3 regions of the Streptomyces sp. NPDC091972 genome follow, and region 3 is predicted to be linked to each of the others. Evidence: riboswitches for the same ligand, from Rfam matches in the RefSeq annotation. Region 3 holds a riboswitch; each other region holds the start of a gene.
The links. Region 3 has a riboswitch for cobalamin ahead of ACIQJT_RS15650 (prenyltransferase/squalene oxidase repeat-containing protein). Riboswitches for the same ligand answer to the same signal wherever they lie in the genome.
Positions count from the first base shown of each region.

Region 1: another riboswitch for cobalamin. It lies ahead of ACIQJT_RS12820 (cobalamin biosynthesis protein); the one in region 3 lies ahead of ACIQJT_RS15650 (prenyltransferase/squalene oxidase repeat-containing protein).
Region 2: another riboswitch for cobalamin. It lies ahead of ACIQJT_RS17260 (HoxN/HupN/NixA family nickel/cobalt transporter); the one in region 3 lies ahead of ACIQJT_RS15650 (prenyltransferase/squalene oxidase repeat-containing protein).

Region 1 covers NZ_JBIVSV010000004.1:60,323-65,005, reverse strand. Annotated here, with positions in the region: gene ACIQJT_RS12825 (cobyric acid synthase) at 1-1,309, opposite strand, end outside; gene ACIQJT_RS12820 (cobalamin biosynthesis protein) at 1,306-2,247, opposite strand; cobalamin riboswitch at 2,345-2,488, opposite strand; gene ACIQJT_RS12815 (hypothetical protein) at 2,619-2,840, opposite strand; gene ACIQJT_RS12810 (anion permease) at 2,867-4,105, opposite strand; gene ACIQJT_RS12805 (lysozyme) at 4,259-4,683, opposite strand, start outside.
Region 2 covers NZ_JBIVSV010000005.1:334,808-339,490, forward strand. Annotated here, with positions in the region: gene ACIQJT_RS17245 (GAF and ANTAR domain-containing protein) at 222-1,160, shown strand; gene ACIQJT_RS17250 (hypothetical protein) at 1,177-1,962, opposite strand; gene ACIQJT_RS17255 (metalloregulator ArsR/SmtB family transcription factor) at 2,032-2,379, opposite strand; cobalamin riboswitch at 2,461-2,666, shown strand; gene ACIQJT_RS17260 (HoxN/HupN/NixA family nickel/cobalt transporter) at 2,695-3,786, shown strand; gene ACIQJT_RS17265 (nucleoside hydrolase) at 3,803-4,683, opposite strand, start outside.
Region 3 covers NZ_JBIVSV010000004.1:670,857-675,539, reverse strand. Annotated here, with positions in the region: gene ACIQJT_RS15660 (energy-coupling factor transporter transmembrane component T) at 1-783, opposite strand, end outside; gene ACIQJT_RS15655 (SCO2322 family protein) at 773-1,402, opposite strand; gene ACIQJT_RS15650 (prenyltransferase/squalene oxidase repeat-containing protein) at 1,399-2,580, opposite strand; cobalamin riboswitch at 2,698-2,825, opposite strand; gene ACIQJT_RS15645 (MBL fold metallo-hydrolase) at 2,884-3,909, opposite strand; gene ACIQJT_RS15640 (aldehyde dehydrogenase) at 4,078-4,683, shown strand, end outside.

The DNA of each region.
Region 1 (4,683 bases), 610 kb from region 3:
CCCGCCGGAAGCCGTCCGACTCCAGCGAGCCGTGCCAGTGCGTGCCCCAGGTCTGGCCGACGCGGCAGCCGTCCAGGAAGGGGACGCCTCCGGTGACGTCGGCGACCCCGTGATGGATCTCGTAGCCCTCGACCCGCTCGCCGAGGGCTTCCCCCTCCGGCCGGGTGAGGGTCTTCTCCCGTGCGAACCGCACCCGCACGGGCAGCACGCCGAGTCCGTCGACCGCGCCGGCGCGCGATTCGACCTCGTCCTCGATGTGCTCGCCGAGGATCTGGAAACCGCCGCAGATCCCGAGGACGGGCCGCTGTTCGGCGACCCGGCGCCGCAGCGCGTCGGCGAGCCCCCGCTCGTGCAGCCACTCCAGCGCGCGGACGGTCCCGCGGGTCCCCGGGATGACGACGAGGTCGGCGTCGGCCAGTTCCTCGGGCCGGTCGACGAACCGCACCACGACACCCGGTTCGGCGGCCAGGGCGTCGACGTCGGTGAAGTTGGACATGAGCGGGATGGCGCAGACGGCTACCCGCAGCACGTCCTCGCCCACCGGAGGGCTCACCGCGGACTCCCGGACCGACCCGCGCAGCGAGACGCGCAGTCCGTCCTCCTCGTCGATGCCGAGACCGTGCCGGAAGGGCAGCACGCCGTAGGTGTGCCGCCCGGTCAGCCCGTGGAGCATGTCCAGTCCCGGCTCCAGCAGCGAGACGTCCCCCCGGAACTTGTTCACCAGGAACCCGGCGACGAGTGCCTGATCCTCGGGACTGAGCAGCGCGACGGTCCCGAAGAAGGAGGCGAAGACCCCACCGCGGTCGATGTCCCCGACGACAAGCACCGGAATGCGGGCATTGCGGGCGATCCCCATGTTGACGATGTCGGTCCGCCGGAGGTTGATCTCGGCCGGACTCCCGGCCCCCTCACAGATCACCGCGTCATACGTGCCCCGCAGCTCGGCGAGACAGTCGAGCACGGTTCCCAGGAGCTTCTGCTGCCGCCCCCCGTGGTACCCGCGGGCGCTCAGCTCGCCGACCGGCTTCCCGAGCAGCACGACCTGACTGCTCTGCTCGCCACCGGGCTTGAGCAGCACGGGGTTCATCAGCGCGGTCGGCTCGATCCGGCAGGCCTGCGCCTGCATGGCCTGGGCCCGCCCGATCTCGGCGCCCTCCCGCGTCACGAACGAGTTGAGGGACATGTTCTGCGCCTTGAACGGCGCGACCTTCACCCCCTGCCGCACCAGCCACCGGCAGATCCCGGCCGTGACGACACTCTTGCCGGCGTCGGAGGTGGTACCGGCGACGAGAAGTCCTCCGCCCGTCATGCGCTGCGCCCCTTCACGAAGGCCCGCGCGGCGACACCGACGCCGAGCGCGAGCAGCCCGACGCGCCGCGACAGCCGCGCCGCGCGCTCGATGTCGTACGGGGCGACGGCCCGCCCCTCCCCGTGCAGCACCGGCCGGTGCTCGACCCGCCCCGCGTACGACAATGTCCCCCCGAGCCGGACGCCCAGCGCCCCCGCGAACGAGGCTTCCACGGGCCCGGCGTTGGGACTCGGATGCCGGTGCGCGTCCTTGCGCCAGGCCGCGACGGCACCCCGGGGATCGTCCCCGGCGAGAGCGGCGAGTACGGCGGTCAGCCGCGCCCCCGGCCATCCGGCGAGGTCGTCGAGCCGGGCGGAGGCCCACCCGAAACGCCGGTACCGGGACGACTTGTGCCCCACCATGGCGTCCAGCGTGTTCACGGCCCGGAACCCGAGCAGCCCCGGCACCCCGCCGACGGCTCCCCACACCAGGGCGCCCACGACGGCGTCGGAGGTGTTCTCGGCGACGGACTCCACGACCGCGCGGGCGATCCCGTCGGCGTCCAGGGCCTGCGGGTCGCGCCCGCACAGATGGGGCAGCCGGTCCCGGGCCGCCTCGACGTCCCCGGCCTCCAGCGCGCGCCCGATGCCCCGGGCCTCCCGCACCAGCGAAGTCCCGCCCACGACGGCCCAGGTGGCGGCGCCGGTGAGGGCGACGGAGGCGGCACGGGAGGGACGTACGGCATGCTCCGCGGCGGCGCCGAGCGCCACCGCGCCTCCCACGCACACGGCGGTGTGCAGTGCGCCCCACCCCCGGTGGTCCCGCCACAGCACCCGCTCCACGGCCCCGGCGGCCCGCCCGAACGCGGCGACCGGGTGCCCGCGACGGGGATCGCCGAGCAGGAGGTCACCGATCAGGCCGGCGGCGGCGCCGTACGCGAAAACGCGATCGGCTCGCATCGGGTCAGCCGATCGCGGGGTCGTTCAGGTGCCTGGTACTGCTGGTCGATCGGCAGGCGAGCATCGCGTCATGTCCTCACTCAGGGTGTCCACGCCCTGGTTCGACGAGTCCGGCGGCGAGAGTTCCTGGCTCCCGGGGGTGTCTACCCCGGTGACAGTGGCGGGACCGCGCCGGATTCGCACCGGCTTCCTCTCCTGCCGCCGTATATGGCTCCGGCAGTCCACCACGGGCCTTCAAGACCCGTCAACTTGCTGTTGACCTGCGGCGGGGGAGTGTGCAGAACCCCACACCGCCGGTCACGGAAGACGGCCGGGCGGGCACGGAAACCGAGGTTCCGTGCCCGCCCGGCCGTCGAGTGACGGGAGTGCCGTCAGGCCACGATCAGATGGATCCCGTAGGCCACCGCAGCCGCGCACGCCGCGAAGCAGGCGTAGGCGCCGGTGACCGCGAGGATCGCCGAGCCGCCCTGGGCCGTGGCCCGCTCCTGGCGGGAGAGGCCCATGATGCCGAGGGTGAACAGGGCCACGAGGCCCACGGTGACGACGAGGCTGACGCCGAAGACGGAGCCGAGTGCTTCCCAGTCGATCTGCATGGTGAGGCTTCCTTAGTACTGCGGGCTCAGACGGCGGCCGGCGGGGCTGCCGGTTCCGTCGTGGCGGGCGGGGCCGGGATCGTGGCGGTGAGTTCCTCGGCCACGGGGCCCGCGGGCGGCGGGATCACGGCGGCGATCGCCGTGGTCACCACGCCGGCCGGCTCGTCGGTCTCGTTGACGTTCGACGCGTCCACGACCTCGCGCCGCGAGATCTTCCAGATCGCCGCGCTGGAGGCGACGAGGAAGACCGCCACGATCGCCGTGCCCCAGTCACCGAGGTCGGTGACCGACTCGGCCAGGGCACCCACCAGGGCCGCCGCCGGCAGCGTCAGCCCCCAGGCCACGAACATCCGGGTGGCCGTGGACCACCGCACGACCCCGCCCTTGCGGCCGAGGCCCGCGCCCATCACCGAACCGGAGACGGAGTGCGTGGTGGAGAGGGAGAAGCCGAGGTGGGAGGAGGCCAGGATGACGGTGGCCGCGCTGGTCTGGGCGGCGAAGCCCTGCTGCGGCTGGAGGTCGGTCAGGCCCTTGCCCATGGTGCGGATGATGCGCCAGCCGCCGAGGTAGGTGCCGAGCGCGATGGCCAGACCCGCGGAGAGGATGACCCAGGTGGGCGGGTCGGAGTCGGGGGCGACGGCGCCGCCGGCGACCAGGGCGAGGGTGATGATGCCCATCGTCTTCTGCGCGTCGTTGGTGCCGTGGGCGAGCGAGACCAGGCCGGCCGAGGCGATCTGGCCGGTGCGGTAGCCCTTCGCGGCGGCCTTGCCGTCGGCCTTCTTGCCCAGCGAGTAGGAGAGCCGGGTGGCCAGCATGGCGGCGACGCCCGCGACGATCGGCGCGGCGACCGCCGGGATCAGGACCTTGGTGACGAGCGCGTCGCCGTGCACCGCGCCGAAGCCGGCCGAGGCGATGGTGGCGCCGATCAGACCGCCCATGAGGGCGTGCGAGGAGCTGGAGGGCAGTCCCACCAGCCAGGTCAGCAGGTTCCAGAGGATCGCGCCGACCAGGGCGGCGAAGATGACCTCGGGACGGATGCCGGTCTCGTCGACGAGACCCTTGGAGATCGTGTTGGCGACCTCCACCGAGAGGAAGGCGCCCACAAGGTTCAGCACGGCGGACATGGCCACCGCGACCTTGGGCTTGAGCGCACCGGTCGAGATGGTGGTGGCCATCGCGTTGGCGGTGTCGTGAAAACCGTTCGTGAAATCGAACGCGAGTGCGGTGACGACCACAATCGCGAGGATCAGCGAGAAGTTTTCCATTTACCCAGGCAATCGTTCGAGGTCATTGGCATGTTGAAGGTAAGTAACCTGGATGAACGGAAGGTGAACTGAGGCGGGCCGCATGGTGACCGGAATCTTCGGCTATGGCTTTGCCGAACCCCGCGGCCCCCGTGCGCCCCAGGCGCCCCATGGCTAGGCCCCGGCGGCGAACCTCTTCAGCTGCCGCGCCGACCCGTTGAAGAGATTCTGGTCACCCGGCAGGCTGCCGCTGTTGTCGTACTGCCAGATGGTCCAGTAGGACCACCCGCCGGGCAGCGCGCCCGGGTCCGACCCGTAGCGTGCCATCCACAACGCGTGATCCCCGGCGAAGGCGCCGCTGCCGCCCGTGCAGGCGTTCCACCAGTGGGCGGTCGTGTAGATCACCGGCCGGCGACCGGTGAGCCGCTCGACCTCCTCGCTGAACGACCGGATCCAGCCGACCATCCTCGCCCTGCTCAGGCCGTAGCACTTGTGCTTCCTGTCGTACGGGTTGTACTCGACGTCCAGCGCGGGCGGCAGCGTCCAGCCGTCCGCCGACCAGGCGCCGCCGTTGCGCACGAAGTACGCGGCCTGCGCCC
Region 2 (4,683 bases), on a different contig from region 3:
TGAATCGCCGTGCGGTCTGTGAAGGGCACGCGGGACGACATGGGCTGCCGTGCGGCCGGGGCCCGCCGCCTCGCCGGTCCCGGGCGTTTCGCCCCGTGGCCCAGGGGTAGCCGGGCGGTGCCCCTGGGCGGGAGGAACACGGGCGGCGCCCCCCGCTCGCGGTGACTCTGCCCGGGGGCCGACGACGGACAGTCCCGCGCTGACCGAAGGAGGCGGTGACCGTGCGGCCCAGGGACGCCCACGGCGACGCCCACGAGGACGAGCCCGGGCCGTTCCCCGGGTCGGCGGGCGAGGCGGGCACCTTCGCCACCCCGGCCGACGGCACCGGCCCGCTCGCGCCGCCGGGACACGGACCGCGCCGACCGGAGCACCGGCGCCGGGCGGGCCGGGATCGGGGCCGGGGCGAGGGGGCTGAGCTTGAGGCCGGCCACGACTTCGCAGCCGGGCCGGGGCGGGACCGGGGGCGGATCGCCGACGTGATCGCGGCCGGGGTGCGGGGCGCCGAGCCCGCCGAGATCCCGGGCCGGCTGTGCACGGCCGCCGTCGAACTGCTGCCGGTGGCCGGGGCGAGCGTGTCGCTGCGCAGCAACGGCGTGCCGGTCCAGCTCGGCTCCAGCGGCGACCGCGCCGCCCGGCTGTCGGATCTCCAGGCCACGTTGGGGGACGGGCCCTGTACGGCCGCCGCGGCGGCCGGCGCGGCCGTGTTCGCCACCGATCTGACCTGCGACCCGGACCTGGTCCGCTGGCCGGTCTTCGCCCAGCAGGCCACCGCCGCCGGGATACGGGCGGTGTACTCGATGCCGCTCGGCAACGACACCCTGTGCGTGGGCACCCTCGACCTCTACCGCGAGGCCCCCGGGGAACTCACCCGGCGCGAGCTGCGCGTCGCCGAACTGGTGGCCCGAGTCATGACGGTGGCCCTGATGGCCCTGCCCCGGGGGGAGGAGAACGGCCCCGGGGGCGACGCCCCCTGGCTGAGCGGCCTGGCCACCGCGCACGACGAGGTCTACCAGGCCGTCGGCATGATCATGGTGCAGCTCGGTGTCGGCTCGGACGAGGCGCTGGCCCGGCTGCGCGCGCACGCCTTCGCCGAGGGCCGCAGCGCGCTCGAGGTGGCGCACGACGTGGTCCGCCACCGCAAGCGGTTCGACCCGGACTGACAAGCCCCCCGACCGCTCACACCTGCACCCGCCCCTGTCTGCGCACCTCCGCCAGCCGTTCGGCGCCCAGTCGGACGGCCGCCTGCGTGGCGTCCGTCTGCACCTCGCCGAAGCCGCCGTTGGTCACACTGATCGCGTCCTGCCCCACGCGGAGCGCGGCGACGTCCAGGGTGAGCGTCGTCGGCTCGCCGTCCGGCGACTCCCCGGTCAGCAGCACCCGCAGGCCCTGCCGGGCGTCCCCCGCCGCGGGCAGGGACAGCTCGGCGACCTGCACCCCGAGGACCGCTCCCGTGGTCGTGGTGGCCGCGAACTGCGAGCACGTGCGCGGGAGGCTCCTGAGCCAGGCCAGGGTCCTGTCGATCTCCGCCGGCGGGCGTGCGAGCACCTGGTAGCGCATCTGGGCCGCGTTCCACTCGTCGTCCATCCCGACGACCGCGCGGGGCCCGGCGTCGGCGCCGAACAACTCGTCCGCGTACAGGGCGTCCAGCAGCCGCTGGCATCCGCGCCGGTCGGCCTTCGACTTCAGCACCTCGTCGTGCCAGGTGGCCACCCCCTGGGTCGGTGTCCAGGGCTCGCCGAGGTCCGCGTCGGTGACGAGCGCGGCCTGTGCCATCGCCTCGGTGAGGGCCGAGGACGGGCCGGCGGACGCCTTCGGCGACGGCGGCGGCGCGCTGCTGGGCGGTGTGATCGAGGGCCGCGGGGCGGTCGGCGGCGTGGAGAGCGCGGAACAGGCGGTGGCGGCCAGGAGCCCGGAGAGGGCGGCGGCGAAGGCGGCGGCGCGGGCGGCGCGGGGCGGGGTCATGCTTCAGGTGATCACCGGGTGCCGGGACGTCACCAGCCGTCCGGTCCGTACGGGTTACGGGGGGTGTCCTCAGGACACCCGCTGCAACAGCCCCCGCACCGCCTCGTCCACCACCCGGTACCGCACGACCCGTCCCTCCTTCTCGCCCGCCACCACCCCGGCCGCCCGCAGCAGCCGCAGCGCCTGGGACACGGCCGGGTCGTTCATGCCGGTCGCGATCGCGAGGTCGGAGACGGCCAGCGGGCCGGTGCGGTGCAGGGCGAGCAGCAGGGACAGCCGGTTGGGGTCGGCGAGCAGGGCGAAGCGGTCGGACCAGGTGCGGACGTGTCCCGGGTCGCCGATCGCGGCGATGGCGTCGCACACCCGGTGTCCGTCGATGGTGCGGCGGTCGGCTCGGTCGGCCGGGACGAGGTGCATGGCGCACATCCTCGCAGGCGGCCCTGTGTGATCTTCCATACCTGCGCAGGCGTGCAGCTATGCAGGAACCCCCGAGCCCGCCTACGGTGGGCGGGCCGTGGTGCTCGGGAAGCCGGTGACGACCCCTCAAAGGTCCATGCCGGTGCGGCCCTCGCCACTGTGATCGGGGAGTCTCCCTCCCACGTCCCTCGCGGGACAGCCACTGGCCGTCACCATCGGCCGGGAAGGCGGGCAGGGAGACGCACGACCCGTAAGCCAGGAGACCGGCCACGGCAGCTGACGCGTTCATCCACGAGGTGCTGGAGTGACCACCGTATGACCGACCCTGCCCTGCCCGAGGTCTCCGGCCAGTTCCGCTGGCGGCGCGAGGACACCGTCAGGACGGCCGGCCTGATGGCCGCGATAGCCGGGCTGCACGTCCTCGCCTTCGGCATCCTGTTCCTGCTCGTGGTGCCGGGGCACTACGAGGTCGGCGACAGGGCCTTCGGCATCGGTCTCGGCATCACCGCCTACACCCTCGGCATGCGGCACGCCTTCGACGCGGACCACATCGCCGCGATCGACAACACCACCCGCAAGCTGATGGCCGACGGCAAGCGGCCGGTGTCGGTGGGGTTCTGGTTCGCGCTCGGGCACTCCAGCGTCGTCGTGGTGCTCGCCGGGCTCATCGCGGGCGGCACCCAGCTCGCCGGCAAGGTCATGAACGAGGGGTCCGGCACCCACCAGGTCCTCGGCTTTCTCGGTACGACGATCTCCGGCACGTTCCTCTACCTCATCGCCGCCCTCAACCTGGTCGCCCTGATGGGCATCCTGAGGGTCTTCCGGGCGATGCGGGCGGGGTCGTACGACGAGCAGGAGCTGGAGCAGCACCTGGACTCCAGGGGCTTCATGAACCGGATCCTCGGCCGGCTCACCAGGTCCATCACCCGGCCGGGGCAGATGTTTCCGCTGGGCTTCCTCTTCGGGCTCGGCTTCGACACCGCCACCGAGGTCACGCTGATGGTGATGGCCGGGTCGGGCGCGGCGGCCGGACTGCCCTGGTACGCGATCCTCTGCCTCCCCCTCCTGTTCGCCGCCGGGATGAGCCTGTTCGACACCCTCGACGGGACGTTCATGAACTTCGCCTACCAGTGGGCCTTCTCGAACCCCGTCCGCAAGGTCTTCTACAACCTCGCCATCACCGGCCTGTCCATCGCGGTCGCCTTCTTCATCGGCACGATCGAGCTCGTCGGCGTCCTGCACGACAAGCTCGATCTCACCGACGCCCTCACCACCTGGATCGCCGACATCGACCTCGACAACGTCGGCTACGTCATCGTCGGCCTGTTCGTGGTGGTGTGGGCGGCGGCGATCGCCTACTGGCGGCTCGCGAAGGTGGAGCAGCGCTGGGGTGTCAGCGGCTCCTGAGGCGCCGGACCGGCCGCTAGACCCCCTCCACCGCCGTCAGCCACAGCTTCACGTACCGCTCCACGTCGACGGCCAACCCCACGTCGACGAGGGTGACTTCGCGCTCGCCCTCGTGGATCTCGGACTCGCCGGGACGCGGGCGGCGGTCGACGACGGTCTGGCCGCGGGTCGGTCCCGGGGCCAGGCTCACCTCCACCGGCAGCAGTTCGGTGGTCAGGCCCTCCGGGTCGACGACCGCGCACACCGCGCCCGCGTCGCCGAGGCCGCCCGTGGGCGTGGGGTCGCCGGAGGTGGCGGGGTCGCGGTGGGCGAGGAGTTCGCCGGCCATGCGCAGGGACGGCTCCGCGCTCGCGCGCAGCCGCTGGACGTCGGCGGCCGGCACCAGGACCTGCTGGAAGACGTCCAGGCCGTACATCGTGATCGGCACTCCGGCGGTGAGCAGGACCGCGGCCGCCTCGGGGTCGTGCCAGACGTTGAACTCCGCGACCGGCGTGGCGTTCCCGGTCGCCACCGCGCCGCCCATGAACACGATCCGCTCGATGTTGCGCACCACCTCGGGGTGCGTGCGCAGGAGCAGCGCGATGTTGGTGAGCGGGGCGGTCGGCACGAGCGTGACGGGGGTGGGCGAGGCGAGGATCTCCCGCCGGAGCAGCGTCACCGCGTCCACGTCCACCGGGACCCGGGTCGGCGCGGGCAGGCCGAGGTCGCCCATGCCGTCGAGCCCGTGCACGTGCTGCGCGGTGCGCACGGGTTCGAGCAGCGGCCGCGCGGCTCCCCGGGCGACCGGGACGTCCCCGGCACCGGCCTGCTCCAGCACGGTCAGCGTGTTGCGGACGACGCCGTCGACGTCGGTGTTCCCGGCGACACAGGTGACCGCCCGCAGGTCGATGCCGGGAT
Region 3 (4,683 bases):
GCCGCCCTCGGCGGTGAGCAGTCCGTACGTCCCCGCGCACACCCCGAGCAGACCGCCGAGGGTGAGCGCGGTGGTCGTACGGCGCACTGCGGGCGGGACCTCGGCCGTGCGGCCGTAGCCGCGGGCGTCCATCGCCGCGGCGAGGGCGACCGAGCGCTCCAACGCGCCCTCCAGGACCGGGAGTCCGACCTGGAGGAGACCGCGCAGGCCGGTGTCCGGGCGGCCGCGGAGTCGGCGGGCGGCGCGCAGGCGCTGGACGTCGGCGACGAGGTGCGGGGCGAAGGTCAGGGCCACGACCACGGCCACGCCGAGTTCGTAGAGGGCGCCGGGGAGGGACTTGAGGAGCCGGTGCGGGTTGGCGAGGGCGTTCGCCGCGCCCACGCAGACCAGGAGGGTGGCCAGCCTGAGGCCGTCGTAGAGGGCGAAGACCAGGGACTCCGTGGTGACCCGGCCGCCCAGGCGGATGCCCTGCGCCCAGTCGGGCAGGGGGAGTTCGGGGAGGGTGACGAGCACGTGGCTGCCCGGGACCGGGGAGCCGAGCACGATCGTGAAGAGGAGCCGGACGAGGAGGACGGCGAGGCCGAGCTTCAGGAACGCGGCGTACGAGTGGGACCAGGGGGTCGCGCGGCGGCAGGTCGCCACCACGTAGGCGGAGACGACGAGGAGGAGGGCGAGCAGGAGCGGGTTGGTGGTGCGGGTGGCCGCGATCCCGAGGGAGAGGGACCAGAGCCACCACGCGCCGGGGTGCAGGGGCGCGGACGGGACGGGTGCGCTACGGGGCATTCCTGCGCCGCCTCGCCTGCCACACCGCAGCCGCTCCCAGGACCGCGACCGCTCCCACCCCGGCGAACAGGCCAACGGACGGGCCGGAGTCCGACGCGCTCCTCCTCGCACCGGTCCCCTTCTCCGCGACCGGCTCCCCGCATCCCGTCCTCGGATACCCCGAGACCGCGCACAACAGGGCGTTCGCGTTGTACCGGAGGGGTTCGGCGACCGATGCCAGAGCCTCTGCCGTGGTCGCGTCCCGGGGCACCGACGCGCACGCGGTGCGGCCCGCCGGGGGTGTCTCGCCGGACGGGGCGTCCGCGGCCGTTCCGAAGTCGAGGACCAGGGCCACGCGCTTACGGCCGTCCCGCGCGGGCGTGTCCGCGCAGATCCGCGCGAACGACGCCGGCCCGCGCGGCTTCGCCGCGTCCGCGGAGTCCTCGCTCACGGCGAAGCGGAAGCCCTGGACGTCTCCGTCGGAGGGCACCGCGGTCGAGGGGCCCTGGGTGGCGTAGGCCCAGGCCGTCCCGGTGCGGTCCCAGAAGGACCAGTAGCGGTAGCCGGTGGCGTGGGCCGGGTTCGCGCCGGCGAGGAGGAGGCCGGTCAGGAGGGCGAGGAGGACGGCCCGGCGGGTCACGGCTGCTTCCTCTTGTTGCGGCTGCTGAGCAGGAAGCCGATGCCCGCGCCGGCGGCGAGCCCCGCGCCGACCGTCCACCACACGGAGGGGCCGGAGTCGTCCTCGTCCTGGGACGCGGTTTCCGGCGCCGGTCCCGTCGCGGTCAGCTGCTTCACCAGGTCGGTGCCGCCGAAGTCGCTCGGGTCGGCGCCGGCCGTCTCGGCGGCGAGGATCAGCTGGGCGTAGGCCGCCGGGCCGTTCTGCCGGGCCCACTTCGCGGAGTTCCGCTCCAGCCAGGTCAGGGGCCCCCGTGCGGCCTCGGGACCGCCCTGTACGGCGAGTGCGACGACCGCGTCCGCCGTGTTGCCGTAGTCGGGCTGGTCCTCGGCACCGGGGAGGGCGGACTTCAGATGGCCGTCCTTCGCGACCGCCTCGGCGAGGAAGGACGCTCCGTTGGCCGCGGCCCTCGCGGGGGTGAGGTCCGGCGCGTCGGCGCAGGCGCTCCCGCTCGGGGTGCCGGCCTTCGCCGTCAGCGGCCCGGTTCCGTGCGCGGCGACGACAGCCGCCGCCGTCGCGTCCGCGTTGGCACGGAGCTCGCCCTTCTTGTCCGGCTGGTAGGCGAACGCGCCTCCGTCGGCACACGGCAGGGACAGCTTCAGCAGGGCGTCGTAGGGCGACTTCGCGCCGGCGCGGACCTCGGAGACGGGGACGTCCTGGGTGGCGAGCGCGCCGATGACCACGGACGTCGAGTTGGCGTCGCTGGCCCCGCCGGGGGCGAAGCCCCAGCCGCCGTCCTTGTTCTGGACGGACTTCAGCCAGTTCACCGCCTTCGTGACCGCGGTGCCGTGCCCGCCGACCGCGGACAGGGCCTGGGCGGCCGCGGCCGTGCTGTTGGTGTCGACCGTCAGCTTGGCGTCGCAGGCCTTGGCCGGGTTCGCCCGGTAGGCCGGGAACGCACCGTTCTCGCACTGCTGCCCGGCCAGCCAGGCGACGGCCGCGGCCGCGGGCTCCGCGTGCGCCCGGTGCAGGGCGATGAGTGCGAACGACTGCCGCCAGACCCCGTCGTAGGTGGGGTCGCCGCTGCCGTACAGCCCGGCGGGCAGGGACGGTGAAGGGGATGGTGAGGCGGCGACGGCGGGTGCGGCCGTGCCGATCACGACGGTGGCGGCCAGGACGGCGGCGCTGCGGCGGACGTTCATGATCGGCGGATGCCCTTCTCCCTGCGGAGAGCCGGGCAGCACGGGAGGACCCCCGGGCGGCTCGGCTCCGTATACCTCGACGGTGCCCGCACCGGCCGGTCGCCGATGCGCGTGAGCCGGTCACGAACCGTGCGGGGCAGTCCGGCTCACCGCCGGGAGGCGGTTCACGGTTGCGGGTCAGCGCCGGAATTGCACCGGCTTTCCCCCGTACGGGTGTGATGACGACCCGGCCACTGTACTCGCCCGTAGCGAAGCGCCCGGGAGCCGCCTGGGCGTGCGGCAGGGGGTCCCGGCCTGCCTGCCTCAGGCCGCCACGTACGTCACCGGATCACTCCCCGGCACCGCCTCCGCCCGCCCCAGCTTCACCAGCCGCCGCAGATGCGCCTCGGCCTCCGAGACCGCGATGTTCCTCGACCCGTGAGGGATCTGCTCCCAGGGCCGGTTCCACTCCATGCGCTCGGCGAGCTGCCAGGGGGTGAGGGGTTCGGCGAGCAGGGAGCGCAGGCCGGTGAGGCGTTCCTCGTGGTGGGCGAGCAGTTCCCGGACCCGTGCGCTCGCGTCGGTGAAGACGTGCTGGTGGGCGGGGAGGACCTCGGCGGGGGCGAGGCGGCCGATCCGCTCCAGGGAGTCGAGGTAGTCGCCGAGGGGGTCGGTCACGGTGGCGTCGTCGGGGTCCTCGTACAGGCCGATGTGCGGGGTGATCTCGGGCAGCAGGTGGTCGCCGGAGAACAGCCGCCCGCGGCCGGGGAGCCGGGCCGGGTGCTCCTCCTCCAGGTGCAGGCACACATGACCCGGGGTGTGTCCGGGCGTCCAGATCGCCCGGAGCCTGCGGCCGGGCAGGTCGAGCAGTTCACCGGGGACGATCTCGCGGTCCGGCAACGCGGGGGAGAAGCCCGGGAGTTGGCGACGGCGGGTGGTGCGCAGGGGGGCCACGTGCTCTTCGGGGGCGCCCGCGGCCACCAGCTTGGCCGTCATGTAGGTGAACCAGCGCTCGGCCCGGGTCTCCCGGGTGCGCCGCACGATCGCGGAGTCCGCCGCGTGCATCGCGATCCAGGCGCCGGAGACCTCGCGCACCTGCCCGGAGAGGCCGTGGTGGTCGGGGTGGTGGTGGGTGACGACGACGCCGTGGATCTCGCCGGCGCCGGTCCCGCACGCCGTCAGCCCCTCGGCGAGGGTGTCCCAGGAGGCCGGGTCGTCCCAGCCGGTGTCCACCAGCACCGGACCCCGGTCGGTGTCGACGACGTAGACGAGGGTGTGGCCGAGGGGGTTGTCGGGGATGGGCACCCGCACGGACCGTACGCCGCCGCCATGGTCGTGCACCTGCGCCATGAGTTCCCCAATCACCGCGTTCCGGCCACTATAACTAGAACGGGTTTCGACGGTAGCCCGAGGTCACCAATGCGTGCGGCGCACGGCCCGTGGACTCCTCGGAGGGGAACTGGTATCAGTTCCGTATCTGATGGTTCGTCAGCAAGCCGCCCCTGGGAGGCGTTCGCCATGACCGAGCTCGTGGAACACGGACAGCTGTTCATCGGCGGGGAGTTGACCGACCCCCTGGGCGAGGACGTCATCGAGGTCATCTCCCCGCACACCCAGGAGGTCATCGGACGGGTGCCGCACGCCTCCCGGGCGGACGTGGACGCGGCCGTCGCCGCCGCCCGCACCGCCTTCGACGAGGGCCCCTGGCCGCAGATGACGCTCGACGAGCGCATCGAGGTCGTCACCAGGATCAAGGACGCCATCGCGGTACGGCACGAGGAGATCGCCCGCGTGATCTCCTCCGAGAACGGCTCGCCGTACTCCTGGAGCGTCCTCGCGCAGGCCCTCGGCGCGATGATGGTCTGGGACTCGGCGATCACGGTCGCCCGGAACTTCACCTACGAGGAGCGGCGCGACGGAGTCCTCGGCCGCATCCTCGTGCGCCGCGAGCCGGTCGGGGTGGTGGCGGCAGTGGTGCCGTGGAACGTCCCGCAGTTCGTGGCCGCCGCCAAGCTCGCGCCCGCGCTGCTCACCGGCTGCACGGTGGTGCTCAAGCCGTCGCCCGAGTCACCGCTGGACGCCTACATCCTGGCCGAGATCACCAGGGAGGCCGGACTGCCGGAG